2 linked regions of the Ketobacter alkanivorans genome follow. The protein of the gene in region 1 interacts with the protein of each later gene in a pairwise test. Links are inferred from orthologs where the notes say so. Each region holds a gene or a part of one and is shown in the gene's direction. Other genes may lie near its edges.

Region 1 (7,874 bases):
CTCGCGAGAAAACGCCGGAAACAGAGGCGTAACCCCCCTGGGCGGCACCCACCCCCGGTGCCGCCTTTTTTTCTAAACTTATGAAATTAGTAGAAATTAAGGTCGACTAGCCTGCCAGTACTGCTAGACTAACCCACAATAATCGAAACGTGGGAACTCCATCTCCATGGCCATTGTGCTGGGCATTGATCCGGGCTCCAGAGTGACTGGATACGGTGTTATCGCCGCAGAAGGCTCCAAGCTTACCTACATCGACAGCGGCTGCATTCGAACCGTCGCGGCCGAGAATCTCAGTGAAAAACTGGATATTATTTACCGTGGTATTAATGAGGTGATTCACCTGCATTGCCCTCAGGAAGTGGGTATTGAGCAGGTGTTTATGGCGCGCAATGCCGACTCCGCCCTCAAACTGGGTCAGGCCCGCGGTGCCGCAATCGTGGCCTGCACGTTTAACCGTGTTCCTGTGTTTGAATATTCAGCTCGCCAGGTGAAGCAATCTGTCGTGGGCACCGGTGCCGCCGAAAAGGTACAGGTGCAGTCCATGATTTGCCGATTGCTCGGGCTGGAGCGCGCACCCCAGGCGGATGCAGCTGACGCGCTCGGGGTTGCCATCTGTCACACTCACATGACTCAGGGTATGATTCGCATGGCGGGTGCCAGAAAAGTGCGAAGAGGCCGTTTGCGGCGCTGAAGAGACTGACTGAAGAACTATGATAGGAAGAATAAAAGGCATCATCATTGAGAAGCAGGCACCGGTGCTGCTGGTGGACGTGGGGGGAGTGGGCTACGAAGTAGAAGCCCCAATGACCACTTTTTACCGCATTCCCGAGGTGGGGAAAGAAGTAATTCTGCACACGCATTTTGTCGTGCGGGAAGACGCCCAGCTTTTATACGGCTTCTTTGACAAGGATGAGCGCGAACTGTTTCGATTGCTGATTAAGGTAAACGGAGTCGGCCCAAAAATGGCGCTGGCTATCCTTTCCGGCATGGAAGGAGCAGAATTCGTGCGCTGTGTTCAGGATCATGACACCAATACTCTGGTAAAATTGCCCGGCGTTGGCAAGAAGACAGCCGAGCGCCTTGTGATCGAAATGCAGGATCGAGTAAAGGCCTTCAATCACTGGGAGCCGCAGCCTGAGCTAACTCCGGTGGCCAATCAGCAGCGCAGCGCACGGGCAGAAATTAACGACGCAGAAAGCGCTTTGATTGCGTTGGGCTACAAGCCTACCGAGGCCGCCAAAGCCATTGCCGCCATTGATGGAGAAGGCCTGAAAAGCGAGGAAATCATCCGTCAGGCGCTCAAGCGCATGGTTAACTGAATAACACCAAAACGAAGCCATTATGATCGAATCTGATCGTTTAATATCACCACAGACCAATAAAGAAGACGCCCACGACCGTGCCATACGGCCCACAACCCTGGCTGATTACACTGGGCAGGAAGCCGTGCGTGAGCAGATGGATATCTTTATTTCTGCCGCTCGGGGGCGCAGTGAGGCGCTGGATCACACCCTGATCTTTGGCCCGCCCGGTTTGGGTAAAACCACATTGGCTAACATTATCGCCAATGAGATGGGCGGCAGTCTGAAGAGCACCTCTGGTCCGGTACTGGAAAAAGCCGGTGATTTGGCCGCGCTGCTTACCAATTTGGAGGAGGGTGATGTTCTGTTTGTGGATGAAATCCACCGCCTGAGCCCGATGGTAGAAGAGATCCTCTACCCGGCGATGGAAGACTATCAGTTGGACATCATGATTGGTGAAGGCCCAGCGGCCCGATCCATTAAAATCGATTTGCCGCCGTTTACCCTGGTGGGTGCTACTACCCGAGCCGGGCTGCTGACATCACCGCTGCGGGATCGTTTTGGCATCGTGCAGCGGCTCGAATTCTATTCGGTTGAGGAGCTGTCCCGCATTGTTACTCGTTCCGCCCATATATTAGGAGTCGAGATGGAGCCTGCTGGTGCCGTTGAGGTGGCTAAACGCAGTCGTGGCACGCCTCGGATAGCCAACCGTCTGTTGCGCCGGGTGCGTGATTTTGCAGAGGTGAAAGGTGATGGCCATGTGACTGTTGATGTGGCGTCGCGGGCTCTGGATATGCTTAAGGTGGATTCTCACGGCTTTGATACCATGGATCGCCGCCTGTTACTGACCATTATGGAAAAATTCGATGGCGGCCCGGTTGGGCTTGAAAGTCTGGCTGCAGCCATCAGCGAGGAATCGGGAACCCTGGAAGACGTAATCGAACCCTACCTTATTCAGCAGGGCTTTATGATGCGTACACCCCGCGGCCGCGTGGCCACTCGTACGGCCTATCAGCATTTTGGTCTTAACCCGCCCCGGGAAAGCTCATCACCGACGTCGGATCTTTTCAGTAATGAGTGAATTTTTCATCCGCATTCGGGTCTATTTGGAAGACACCGACGCCGGTGGTATTGTGTACTACGTCAATTACCTGAAATTTATGGAGCGCGCTCGTACCGAGTTATTGCGCAGCCTGGGCTCCGAGTTCAGTGAGCTATACAGCAAGCGGTTGCAGTTTGTGGTACACAGCCTTGAGGCTCAATACCGGAAACCAGCCCAGGCTGATGACGAGTTAATCATCACCGCCCATGTTGAAAAAATTGCCCGCACCTATATTCTCTTCGCGCAGCAGGTACGCAGAGGGGAAGAGTTAATGTGTGAAGCGAAAATAAAAGTCGCCTGTGTGGATGCCGACAAGCTCAAACCCGCACCCATACCTGAACAATTGCAACAACAATTTGCCGCCGTTACGGCCTGAATAGGAGAGCACCGCTCGTGGAATCAATGTCCGTTGTCAGCCTGATCATCAACGCTTCAATCGTCGTGCAGTTGGTCATGCTAATCCTGTTCACCCTGTCCATGATTTCCTGGTACATGATCTGGCAGCGTCAGACAGTCTTGTCCAAAACCACCAAGGCACTGCAAAACTTTGAAGAGCGCTTCTGGTCGGGCATGGATCTTAGCCGCCTGTTCGTGCAAGTGAACACCGAGCCCAATCATTTCAGCGGTGAGGAGAATATCTTTCGCGCCGGTTTTAAGGAGTTTGCGCGCTTACGCAAAGGTGGTGGCAGCGAAGCCGAAGCCGTCATGGAGGGAACTGAGCGTGCCATGCGCGTAGCGTTGCTGCGTGAGCAGGAAAAGCTCGAGCTTCATCTGTCGTTCCTGGCGACTGTCGGTTCCACCAGCCCCTATATCGGACTGTTCGGTACTGTTTGGGGCATCATGCATTCCTTTTTGGCGTTGGCCAATCAAACGCAGGCGACGTTATCGGTGGTGGCACCGGGCATTGCCGAAGCGCTGATAGCCACTGCAATCGGGTTGTTTGCCGCCATCCCGGCCGTTATCAGCTACAACCGGTTTTCATCGGTTGTTGATCACCTGTTACATAACTATGAAACGTTCATGGATGAGTTTTCCAGCATCCTGCACCGTAAAGCCCACGCCAGCGAAGCAGAGGCCAAAGCCTGAGGGCGGTAGAACTCTATGTCGCAGAAACGAACCACAGTAAGACGTAAACCTCTTTCTGAAATCAACGTCGTACCCTACATTGACGTCATGCTGGTGTTGCTGGTGGTGTTCATGATCACCGCACCCATGATGACCTCGGGCGTGAAAGTGGACTTGCCGGATGCCAACGCCGAACCCCTGGTGCTGCCCAAAGATCAGCAATATGTCATCGTTTCGGTGGATCACAATGGTCAGTACTTCGTCAGCAGTGCCGATGACAAGCAAACCCCCAAAGCGCTACCGGACATTGTAAAATCGGTAGCGGCCCTGAAGCAGGCCAAACCCGATACTCCTGTGCTTATGGAAGGAGATGAGCGGGTAGCCTATGGCTTGGTGATGCGCATGATGATCGCCCTGCAGCAGGCTGGGGTGAATGATGTAGGGTTGGTCACCGAAAGCGGATCAGGGGAGTAGCCCTTGTCCTTCCCCGCTCTTGATCTTGCCTCGCTTATTAAGGCCATACTGGTGCATGTGCTGGTGGTGGCGCTGTTGTTTTTTAATTGGCCTGACAGTGCAGAAGTGATCGAGCTGAAACCGTTGCCCCAGCATGTGACCGCTGTGGTAGTGGAGAAGCCCAAGCCCGATAAACCCAAGGCAGCGCCGAAACCTGCGCCCAAGCCTGCGGTCAAACCCAAACCTAAGCCAAAACCACAAGAGAAGCCGAAACCCAAGCCGGTTCCCAAGCCAACGCCAAAACCCAAGCCGAAACCAGCACCGGCGCCTAAGCCAGCTGCCAAACCGGCAGAAAGCCCCAAGCCGTCCAGTGCGTTTAGCGATCTGTTGAAGCAGGAGATGGAGGCGCTGAAAGATGATGAGGTGGAACCGGTACAGGGCGTAACCGGTAGCGAAACCGCGCAGCAGCTTGATGAAATTCTGCAGTATAAGGCCATCATCCAGCAGACCATGAAGCGCTATTGGGCAAGGCCACCCAGCGCCCGTAACGATATGGTCGTTACTCTGGATATCAGCCTGTTGCCAGGTGGAGAAGTGAAAAATGTTACCATTGCCAAGTCCAGCGGCAGTGGTGCATTTGATAGCTCAGCTGTGCAGGCCGTACAGCGAGCGGGGCGTTTCAGCGTTCCGCCTGATCCGATTTTATTTGATAGGCATTTCCGCAATTTTAAGATGCGGTTCAAGCCTGGAGATCTACGTTTTTAACCGCGCCGCAAGGCAATCAAGAGAGAAGTTATGAAATATATAATGGTCGTTTTGTGCTGGCTGACGCTGTTTTCGGCGAGTGCTCGTGCTGAGCTGATTATCGAAATCACCGAGGGCATCACCGATGCCACTTCCATCGCAATTGTACCCTTTGCGTGGAGCGGGCCTCGACTGAAAGAAGATGTGGCCTACATCGTGTCTGCCGATTTGCACCGTTCTGGTCAGTTTGCACCGTTGGAACGCTCAAAAATGTTGAGTTTTCCCTCCCAAGAGAACCAAGTCTTTTTTCGTGATTGGCAATCCAAGACCAATGGCGCTGAATACCTGGTGATTGGCCGTATGAGTGGCACCAATGACGGCAAGTACCGTATCGACTATCAGCTTTTTGATGTGTATCAGCAGCGCACGGTGAACAGGTGGTTTGCCACCGGCACCGACTTGCGTGCCATGGCCCACCATATCAGCGATGTGCTCTATCAGGAGCTGACGGGTATTCGTGGAGCCTTTTCCACCAGAATGGTGTACGTCACCATGGAATACCTCAACACCACCGGCAAACGCACTCAGCGCTATCGGCTTTATATCTCTGATGTAGATGGTTATAACGATCAGATATTGATGGAGTCCAGTGAACCGATCCTGTCTCCCAGTTGGGCGCCGAATGGTCGGCATGTAACCTATGTGTCGTTCAAAAGTACGCGTCCGGCGATTTATATCATGGATACCAAAACTCGCCAGGAACAGAAAATAACCGGTTTCAGTGGTTTGAATGGTGCTCCCCGTTTTTCTCCCGACGGCCGCAGTATGGCAATGGTGCTCTCAAAAGATGGCAATCCCGAGATCTACACCATGGAGCTTCGTACCGGAAAACTTAAGCGAATTACTAACCATTACGCTATTGACACGGAGCCAACTTGGGCGCCAGATGGACGAAGTCTCATTTTTACCTCAGAAAGAGGCGGTTCCCCACAAATATATCGACAATATCTTGATTCGGGAAAGGTTGAACGCTTAACATTCGATGGCAACTATAATGCGCGCCCGGCGCTGACTCCTGATGGACGATTCCTGGCAATGGTGCACCGTTCGAATGGGATCTTTCACATTGCAGTGAAAGATTTGGTTCGGGGAACCTTCAACGTGCTGACGGAAACGGATCTCGATGAATCTCCCAGTATTGCACCAAATGCTAGCATGATCATCTACGCCACTATGGATAAGAATCGAGGGGTTTTGGCCGCCGTTTCGTTGGATGGCAGAGTGAAAGTGAAGCTGCCTTCACGGATCGGGGATGTGCGAGAACCTGCTTGGTCGCCATTTATGTAAAAAAAATGTTGCAAGCCTGTTTAAAAACTTTAAACGAACCACTAATATCTGCCAGGAGTTTCCACTCTTAGGAGTTAAATATGTCCATGTTAAACCGTAATGCCTTTTTTGCTCTGATTGCTGCTGTTGCGATTTCTGCCTGTAGCTCTACCCCTGAAGACACAACTGAACCAGCACCTGCGCCAGCACCTGAATACTCAGCAACCGATAATGAGGTTCAAGGTGGTGATTACGGTGCTCAGGAACAAACCGATCCTGCGTTGCAGAATCGAGTTGTTTACTTTGATTTCGATAAGGCCAATATCCGTCCTGACGCAATTGCAACTCTGCAGGCGCACGCTCAGTACCTGTCCCAAAATCCAGGTGCCCGTGTACGTGTAGAAGGTCATGCTGATGAGCGTGGCACTCGTGAGTACAACATGGCTCTGGGTGAGCGTCGTGCCAAGGCTGCTGCCAGCTTCCTGGCTGCAAACGGTGCATCTGCTTCCCAGCTGGAAATCATCAGCTACGGTGAAGAGCGTCCAATCGCTCTGGGTCATGCCGAAGGCTCTTGGTCTCAAAACCGTCGTTCTGAACTGAACTACACGTCTGAAGCTCCTTAATTGATGCTTCGAACGTTACTGGTTCTTGCTATATCAACGGCTGCCGCTTCTGCGGCGGCCGTTCCTCCCTACGAACCCCTGCCTAAGACTAAATCCACATCATCCTCTGTGCCTGCACAAGCACCGGTTGATAGCGGTTCAGGTCAATATTCTGGGTACTCCGGAACTGATACGAGCTTTTCGTACAGCCCTGCTGTTGATAACAGCACACCATCGGCTACCGGGACAGGCTCTCCGAGTTGGGATACTTTATCCCAGATCCAGCAGATGCAGCAGGAGATGCTGGAGCTGCGCGGTATGGTGGAAGAGTTAAAGCATCAAGTTGATATCATGCAGAAGCAGGAGCGCGAGCGCTATCTGGATCTGGACATGCGCATCAATCAGATGCAGTCAGGTGCGGCAGCCAAGCCATCTGCCGGGGTTGCTGCTCCCACTGTGGCCAAAGGTGATGATAAAGCGCTGTATGAGCGCGCCAGTGATTTGCGCAAGGGTGGTAAGTACGCAGAAGCCATCGCCGTATTGCAGCAGTTATTGCAGCAGTCGCCATCGGGCTTGTATGCACCCTATAGTGAATATTGGTTAGGTGAGCTCTATATGGTCTCCGATCCGGTGGATCTGGATCTGGCCAAACGGCATTTCATCAATTTGCTGGCCAATCATCCCGACCACGTCAAAGTGCCAGACGGCATGTATAAGCTCGGCAAGCTTTATGCTGGCAAAGGTGAAACCACCAAAGCCAAAAGCACCCTTAATGAGTTGGTCAGGCAATATCCAGACAAGTCAGCTGCAAAACTGGCGAAGGATCTGCTTAAAACCCTGTAAGCCCTGTAAACCGTGTCAGCCTTGGGTTAATATTGCCCGTTTTGTATGATCGGGGTAGGGTGTGACACAACTACGCATTACCGAAATATTCTATTCGCTGCAGGGTGAGGCCCGTACCATCGGGCTGCCCACGGTGTTTGTGCGCCTGACGGGTTGTCCGTTGCGTTGCCAGTACTGTGACACGGCCTATGCTTTCTCCGGTGGAGAAATGCGCTCAATAGACCAAATCCTCGCAGAGGTGGCTTCTTATCAGCCGCGCTATATCACGGTTACCGGTGGCGAGCCTCTGGCTCAACCCAATTGCCAGCAATTGCTTACTGCATTGTGCGACGCGGGTTATCAGGTATCCCTTGAGACCAGCGGGGCGTTGGATATTGCCGGCGTAGACCCCCGTGTCAGCGTGGTAATGGATCTGAAAACGCCAGATTCAGGCGAATC
Region 2 (8,053 bases), 3.6 Mb from region 1 along the record:
AAACAATACAACCACTGCCAGCACGACAAGGCCGGCACCTGAAAACCATTTGCTTACTCGCATTGTGTCGGCTCCTCTTAGCTGGCTTTTTTCATATCAATGACAATTGCAGTGGCCATCAGCCAGCCCACAATCATGATGCAGAAATACACAATATCCCGCAGATCAAGAACGCCTTTGGCAAAAGCGTTGAAATGCGTGAGAAAGCTTAATGCAGCGATGGATTCCATCACCCAATCTGCCATCCAGCCAGGCACCCACCCCATGACGATGTCCATTCCGCTTACCATCATCAGAAAGCACACGACTACGGTGAGAATAAAGGCGATCACCTGATTTTTAGTGCAGGCTGAAATACACGACCCTACCGCCAGCATGGCTCCCGCCATAAACCAACTGCCAACGTAACTGCCCAATATCACGCCATTATCAGGATCGCCCAGATAATTCACGGTAAACCACATGGGAAACGTCAAAAACAACGCAATACCCGTAAATACCCATGCAGCCAGATACTTGCCCAGCACCATATCACGCAGGCTGATCGGCAGTGTCATCAACAGCTCGAGGGTTCCACTTTTACGTTCCTCTGCCCATAACCGCATCGACAATGCAGGCACCAAGAACAAATACAGCCAGGGATGGTAATTAAAGAACGCCTTAAGATCCGCCTGCCCGTTCTGAAAAAAACCGCCGAAGAAGAACGCGAACGAACCCGCCAGCACTAAAAAGATAACGATAAATACGTAAGCCAATGGCGTTGCAAAATAGCTGGCCAGCTCCCGCTTAAATACGACTGATAGCTGACTCATCACGCCACCTCCCCTGTGATCGTACGAAACACCTCATCCAGACGGCCACGCTCTACGTGCAGCTCGTCAACCTGCCAGCCGTGCTTCTGGATCAAATTATTCACCGGAGCAAACAGCGCGGCACCGGATCGAGGAAACACCACGATCTTATGCTCGTCGACTTCAACACTGGCTACCTCAGGCAGCTTCACCAGCTCGCTTTCGGCATTAGCGGCGCTTTGCAAGCTCATGGTGACCGCGCCGTGATAACGAGAACGGGCCTCCAATTGATCGGGGGTGCCGTCCGCCAAAATACGGCCACCGGCAATGATGATTGCACGAGAACACACGGCAGAGACCTCTTCCAGGATATGGGTGGATACGATAACGATCTTGTCCTTGGAAAGATTGGCAATGAGGCTGCGTACCTCCTGCTTTTGATTAGGGTCGAGGCCGTCGGTGGGCTCGTCCAGAATCAGTACCTTAGGATCGTGAATGATCGCCTGCGCCAGCCCCACCCGGCGCTTGAAGCCTTTTGACAGTGTTTCGATGGATTGGTCGAACACCGCACTCAACTGCAGCGCAGCTTCCACCCGCTGTACTCTGGCATTCAGATCTGCACCACGAAAACCGCGAATCTGACCTATAAAATTCAAAAATTGGCGTGGCGTCATATCGCCATAACTGGGGGCCCCTTCCGGCAGATAACCAATCAGCTCTTTGGCTTTCAAGGGTTGCTCGGTGGCATCATGACCAAATACAGTCACTTTACCGGAGGTAGGTGCCATAAAACCGGTGATCATCTTCATGGTGGTGGATTTACCGGCTCCGTTAGGGCCCAGAAAACCCAGCACCTCCCCCGGTGCCACTGAAAAAGAAAGGCCGTTTACCGCCGTAAACTGGCCAAATGTCTTAGTGAGATTGTCGATTCTGATCATGTTTGTTTCCTGTTGCTCCTGGCAGCGTGCGATAACATTCGCTCAGACACGAAAAGACAGTTAAACGTTAGATAGTTTGTCATAAGCGCGTTGGCTTATCCTGAAAACGCCTTTTTGACAGAGCCGGCTGCGGAAAGTTCTGAGAAATTTCACCCCCCGGCCCGCCGGTAATATGAGTTCACAACACTGACTTTTCAACCGCTTATTTTGCTATATCGTACACATTAATGCTTTGTTACAGTGAACGATGTAAGATTTTTGCCTAAGCCGTCGTTAGGCAGTAGACTGCAGCCATTTTGAAGGACTCTATAGGTAGTTACATGACTCACTGGTTAGGATTGGATCTGCTGCTCATCTGGCTAATCAAGCAATTTCTGTTCTGGATGGTACGTGCCAACGTGCAACCAGAGTCACGGGAAAGCCTGAATGTTGACCCCAATCTTCCGGTTTGCTATGTACTGAAAAACGAGTCTATCGCCGATTACCTGGTGATGGCCCGCGAGTGCAGTAACCTGGGCCTTCCGGATCCTACCAAAGGCCTGCAGGTGGGCCAGTATCACCATAAACGGGCCTCTTATTTCCTGACCGCCAAGGGCTGGTTTTGGGAGCGCAAAGAAAAAGCACTGGCACAACCACAAAAACTTCTCAAGATGATTGATGAACTGGAGAAAAACCCAGAGCTGGATGTGCAGCTGGTGCCGGTTTCTCTGTTCTGGGGGCGCGCCCCCGCCCGTGAGAATTCCATATTTAAAATCATTTTTTCTGACACTTGGCGCGTACCGGGTCTGCTGCGCAAATTGCTTATCATAATGATCCAGGGCCGTCAGACGGTGGTTCACTTCGATGAGCCCGTATCTTTGCGCAAAATGCTGGATGAGGGGCTCCCCAAAGAGCGTGCGATCCGCAAACTAGGCCGTGTATTCCGCACCCACTTCCGCCGATTGCGCGAGGCCGTGATCGGGCCTGACCTGTCCCATCGCCGCACCATGGTAAACGCCCTTCTGCGCATGCCCAGCGTTACCGCCGCCATCGAATCAGAAGCCAAACGCAACGGTAAAGGCGACAAGCGAAAAGCCGCCGCCACCGCACGCAGTTACGCCAATGAAATTGCGGCCGATTATTCCCATTCTGTTATACGCATCTATTACCTGGTGCTGACCTGGCTTTGGAACAAACTTTATAACGGCGTCTCCGTCAACGGAATGGATCGTCTGAAGAAGGTTGCCACCGATAACGAAGTGATTTACGTACCCTGCCACCGTAGCCACATCGACTATCTATTGATGTCCTATTTGCTGTTCCGCTACGGCATGGTGCCGCCTCACATTGCCGCAGGTGTAAACCTGAATATGCCGGTGGTAGGCCCCATTCTGCGACGCGGCGGCGCTTTCTTCTTACGTCGCAGCTTCAAAGGCAACCGACTTTATACCGCCGTTTTTAATGAATACCTCAACATGACCTTCGACCGGGGCTTTTCCGTCGAGTATTTCGTCGAAGGCGGCCGCAGCCGCACCGGCCGACTGTTGGCACCCCGCCCTGGAATGCTGTCCATGACCGTGCGCAGCTTCCTCCGCACCCGGCGACGTAACTTCGTGTTCGTCCCTGTCCATATCTGCTACGAGAAAGTGCTGGAAGGAGGCACTTATCTGGGTGAACTGTATGGCAAGGAGAAAAAACAGGAATCCATTTTCGATATTTTCCGCACGCTGAACAAAATTCGCGGCACCTTCGGCCAGGTCTATGTAAATTTTGGTGAACCGATTCACCTGAACGATGCACTGACCAACGCAGCGCCCGATTGGCGACAGTTCCAGTACGACGATAACAAACCACCCGCCTGGGTGTCCGAGACCGTCGATAGTGTCGGAACCGGTATCATCACTGGCATCAACAACGCTGCGGTAGCCAACCCCATCAATCTAATGAGCATCGTTTTGCTGTCCACGCCCAAACAAGCCATGGATGAAGGCGCACTGGCAAAGCAATTGGATTTCTATTTAGACTTCTTGCGCAAGGTTCCCTATACCGACCTGGTGGTGGTACCCGACATAAGCGGCGCAGACGTCATTGCATACTGCGAACGCATGGAAGTACTGACCCGTCAGAAGCATGCACTCGGGGACGTGATTCGTCTTACCGATGACAAAGCGCTGCTGATGAGTTACTACCGCAACAACATCATTCATCTATTTGCGTTGATTTCACTGGTGGCCTGTCTGGTACAGAACAACCGCAGAATCAAACGACAAACACTGACCAAGCAGATCAGCCAGCTGTACGTGTTTTTCAAATCTGAGCTGTTTATGCATTGGCAGGATGAGGACATCCCTGGGGTAGTGGAACGCAGCCTGGCGCTGCTGGTAGAACATGGTTATCTGATTGCCAATGAAAAGGAAGTGTGGGCACCGGATAGTCGCTCCACCGAATTCATGCACCTGAGCATTCTGGCCAATACCACCAAGCAATCTTTGGAGCGCTTCTTTATCGCGGTGGAGATTTTGGTGAAAGCAGGCTCAGGGAAATTACAGCGCGCCCAGCTGGAGAACGCCTGCACCATGCTGGCCCAGCGCATGTCGTTGTTACACGAATTCAGCGGCCCCGAGTTCTCAGACAAATCATTGTTCCGTAACTTTATCCAAGCCCTGGTAAAAAGCGAAGTTCTGAATGTGAATGACAGTGGCAACCTGACGTTCGGTGATGCCCTGTTACGCTCCCATGAAGATGCACATTCCCTGCTGGGTGAAGATACCCGCCAAAGCATCCAGCAAATCGCAGACATGGATCTGGAAAAAGAGTTCAGCGAAGCAAACGCCGACAAATAATTGCCGAACTGACTGCCTGATTGAAGGTTACACCGGGTACACATCAAACCGGCTGCTCTTACCCAGCAGCTGGTAGCCCGGTTTACGCCCCGCCACACTATCGGCCTTGCGTGGGCGCTTCACTACCACACGCTTACGAGCAACCTCCAGAGCAATCTCCATCAATGCGTCAGCGTCCATATCATCCCCCACCACATCTCGAAACAGGCGCATTTCCTTTTTTACCAACGCGTGCTTGGTGCGTTCAGGGAACATTGGATCCAGATACACCACATCTGGCCGCTCTGACTCTGCAAGCTGTGCCAAAATTGAATGCGCGACACCCCACTGAAGTTGAATCCGCTCCGCCACTGCTGCACCCTCTGGTGAGTAGCGGGCTCGATCCAAGCCGTCGGCCAAAAGACAGGCAATTGCCGGATGGCGCTCTATTGCAGTAACCGCAAATCCTGCGGCCGCCAGAATAAAGCTATCACGACCCAGCCCGGCAGTGGCGTCCATTACGCGCAGCGGATCCTTGCTGCGCCCGGCCACTGCTTTCACGATCATTTCATGCTGCGCCCGCATAAAACGAAAGCCTGTTTTGCCGTGAATAAAATCCACTGTCACCGGGTTTCCCAGCTCCTTGTCCAGCGGCCGCAACTGAACCACACCATCACGCCATTCCAGCACGGCTTTCAACCCTGCTTGATCCTGCCCCTGGCTGGACCAATGGCCATCCAAACACGCCAACGGCAGGTGAAGTTGACGGACACGATCACGAAAGTCAGGCTGATCGACAGCAATCCAGGTAGCGCTCACTATAAAAACTCGCTTGAATCAAAAACGGGCAGTATTACACAAACAGATCGATGCCACCCAGAAACTCACCACTGCCTTGGGCTTCACGGCTAATCTGCTGGGTATTGGTATACGCTTGCAAGGCACGCTGATTGGACGATGGCAGCGTATTCTGCTCCACCGGGCGATAGTACTGATAGCTAGGTTGGGCGGCCTCAGGGCGACTGGCTGGAACCACTTGTTGCAAAGCGGAAGCCTGGCGGGCAGCTTCACTTATTTGGACATCAGACTGCTGAGGCGAGGGCCCTGTTTGAGATGAGCGCGCATTGCCCTGCGACGCGTCACGGGCACGGTCAACGGGTTGCTCAATGAGCCGGTTTTCATCCCGACCCTGCAACCCATTAGATACCGCAGATTGTATGGCGCTACCGCTTATTCGCATATCGATCCGGCAACCAACTCAACTCAATCAAACCCTGGGTAGTTAAGTATAGCTCTGCTGTAAAGACTGGCCATATTCACTGGCTGTCTAACCCGCATCAAAACCTGATCGGGGCTTGCAGCCTAATTAATTTAGCCCCACAAACATAAACAACGCCGCCCCAAGCAACAGTCGATATACCACAAACGGCGTCATACCAATGCGCTCAAGCAAACTCAGAAACACATGAATGCACAAAAATGCGCTGATCGAAGACGCCAGAATCCCCAGCACCATCAAATTCCAAGGTACCTCCTGACCGCTAACCGCAAGCTTGGCCGTTTCCAATGTGCCCGCTGCAACGATGATAGGAATGGACAGCAACATGGAAAAGCGCGCTGACGCCACTCGACTGAACCCCAGGAACAACGCAGCAGTCATGGTTATACCGCTGCGGGAGGTACCAGGGATCAATGCAATCGCCTGGGCCAAGCCGATCACCAACGCAATGGTCAGTGTCATTCGATCCAGTTCCAGCCTGCCATTACCCTGCTTATCAGAGGCCCAAAGCAACAAGCCGAACACCACCGTTGTACAAGCAATCACAAAACTGGTGCGCATGTTCATTTCAATAAAATCACTGAACAGTCCACCGAATATCACCGCCGGAATGGTGCCAATAATCACGGCAAACGCCAGGTTCAGATCCTGATTCATTGATCGGGTCTGCACACCCGTCACCATACCACCCAGCATGCGCCGGATATCATGATTGAAATAGGTCACAACCGCCATCAACGTACCTAGATGCACCGCCACATCAAAAGCCTGCCCCTGATCCGGCCAACCCAACACCTGCGACGGTAAAATCAAATGCGCGGAGCTGGAAACAGGCAAGAACTCCGTTAAGCCCTGGATGATGGCTAATACCAATGCCTGAAGAATGATATCCATGTATGAATCCTTTTTTATAATACTGCGAGCGTTAAACTGGTGCTGTTAACTGATATCCACTCACGAACTCCGGGGGCATACGCTTGGGTCTGCCGGAATCCACCGCAACACACACCCACTTGGTACAACCGCGCAACGCAGTCACCCCATCCTTTGGCCGAATCAATTGATACCGTCGAGTAATGGAAATTTTTTGATCATTCTCCGTGATCCAGGTTCCCATTACCAAGGTATCGCCATTGAAGGTCGCCGCCAGATAGTCCACTTCATGACGTCTTGCCACCATTGCCCGATTCAGTTCAGTGTATTTATCCCAACCCAAACCCAATGCCTGCGAATGGCCCCAGGCTACATCTTCCAACCAACTGACATAGACCACATTATTGGTGTGCCCCATGATATCGATATGATCATCCACAACCTGGATAACACGATAGAAAGAAGGTGCTCCGAAATCCCAATCCAGCGCATTCACTTCTGCCTGATTCATGGCTCACTCCCAATTTCTGTCTTATGAATGTTTGGTGGATTTCACTGCCACATTATTGCGCAGATAAACCGGTACCACCTGTTCTGCAGGAATCAGCTCCCCCGCCGCAAACCCCGTTTGTGCCAGAGCGAGAAGATCCAGCCCGTGGGGTAACAGAGAGGGTTGGCAATGTTGCAACGGCCCTGTGCCTAACTCAAGTAGCTTTTGGTAACACCAACCACTACCAGCACCATTCCAGCTTGATTCAGCCTGAATTGCCCCATGACTGGCCACTTCTTCCGGCTTGCAAACACACTCACGCCCCACCAACTCAACTGATCCAGCTCCGCTTATACGATAAGAGCCCCAGTAAACCTCCCCCATGCGCGCATCGAATGCTGCGTGGCACTGGGTCCAACCCATTTCACGCCAGGTTCGATGGGCCAGAACTGCCAGCGACGACACAGACACCACAGGCAGGCCTGCACCAAAGGCCAATCCCTGCACCATACCAGCGGCGATACGCAACCCGGTGAACGCACCCGGGCCACGACCAAAGGCAATGGCATCGAGGTCTGACAGGGCCACCCCTGCCTCTGCCAGCAAGGCATCAACCATGGGCAGCACCAACTCAGCGTGCTTGCGTGGTTCATCCGTATGTCGAAAAAGATCCCCGGCCCCGGTACTAAGCGCCACAGAACAAGCTTCAGAGGAGGTATCAATAGCAAGAATTTTGGCGGTCATACTGCAGCTCGCATCCTAAACAGAGGCGGCATTATCTCAGGTTTCCGCAACGCTGAAAAACCCGCAATCAAAATGGATCTCTACCAATGCCCATTTTCAGCAGAAAAGCATCCACCTCCTGCAGCGATTCCGCCAAA

What was found.
Region 2: the proteins of ybgC (region 1) and plsB interact in binary tests that used the Escherichia coli proteins (3 or more experiments, as listed by UniProt). The link is inferred for Ketobacter alkanivorans from one-to-one orthologs.

What each region holds. Positions count from the first base shown.
Region 1 is NZ_CP022684.1:4,666,514-4,674,387, forward strand. The notes cover bases 1,128-4,076. They hold ybgC (tol-pal system-associated acyl-CoA thioesterase), read left to right. Parts: upstream 1,128-2,374; coding sequence 2,375-2,779; downstream 2,780-4,076. Other genes in these bases: ruvA (Holliday junction branch migration protein RuvA), read left to right, coding at 1,128-1,319; ruvB (Holliday junction branch migration DNA helicase RuvB), read left to right, coding at 1,342-2,382; tolQ (protein TolQ), read left to right, coding at 2,806-3,489; tolR (protein TolR), read left to right, coding at 3,505-3,942; tolA (cell envelope integrity protein TolA), read left to right, coding at 3,946-4,076. Also shown: Kalk_RS19950 (hypothetical protein), read left to right, coding at 1-32; crossover junction endodeoxyribonuclease RuvC, read left to right, coding at 167-691; more of ruvA, read left to right, coding at 711-1,127; more of tolA, read left to right, coding at 4,077-4,686; Tol-Pal system beta propeller repeat protein TolB, read left to right, coding at 4,717-6,012; peptidoglycan-associated lipoprotein Pal, read left to right, coding at 6,093-6,614; tol-pal system protein YbgF, read left to right, coding at 6,618-7,436; 7-carboxy-7-deazaguanine synthase QueE, read left to right, coding at 7,498-7,874.
Region 2 is NZ_CP022684.1:1,046,591-1,054,643, forward strand. What follows is about bases 1,673-4,800. They hold plsB (glycerol-3-phosphate 1-O-acyltransferase PlsB), read left to right. Parts: upstream 1,673-2,049; coding sequence 2,050-4,551; downstream 4,552-4,800. Other genes in these bases: Kalk_RS04395 (ABC transporter ATP-binding protein), read right to left, coding at 1,673-1,729; Kalk_RS04405 (class I SAM-dependent methyltransferase), read right to left, coding at 4,579-4,800. Also shown: Kalk_RS04385 (GldG family protein), read right to left, coding at 1-63; Kalk_RS04390 (ABC transporter permease subunit), read right to left, coding at 78-812; more of Kalk_RS04395, read right to left, coding at 812-1,672; more of Kalk_RS04405, read right to left, coding at 4,801-5,349; Kalk_RS04410 (hypothetical protein), read right to left, coding at 5,384-5,770; Kalk_RS04415 (undecaprenyl-diphosphate phosphatase), read right to left, coding at 5,897-6,703; Kalk_RS04420 (acyl-CoA thioesterase), read right to left, coding at 6,735-7,169; tRNA (adenosine(37)-N6)-threonylcarbamoyltransferase complex dimerization subunit type 1 TsaB, read right to left, coding at 7,215-7,916; Kalk_RS04430 (ATP-dependent DNA helicase), read right to left, coding at 7,984-8,053. UniProt on the Escherichia coli protein: Catalyzes the transfer of an acyl group from acyl-ACP to glycerol-3-phosphate (G3P) to form lysophosphatidic acid (LPA). This enzyme can utilize either acyl-CoA or acyl-ACP as the fatty acyl donor.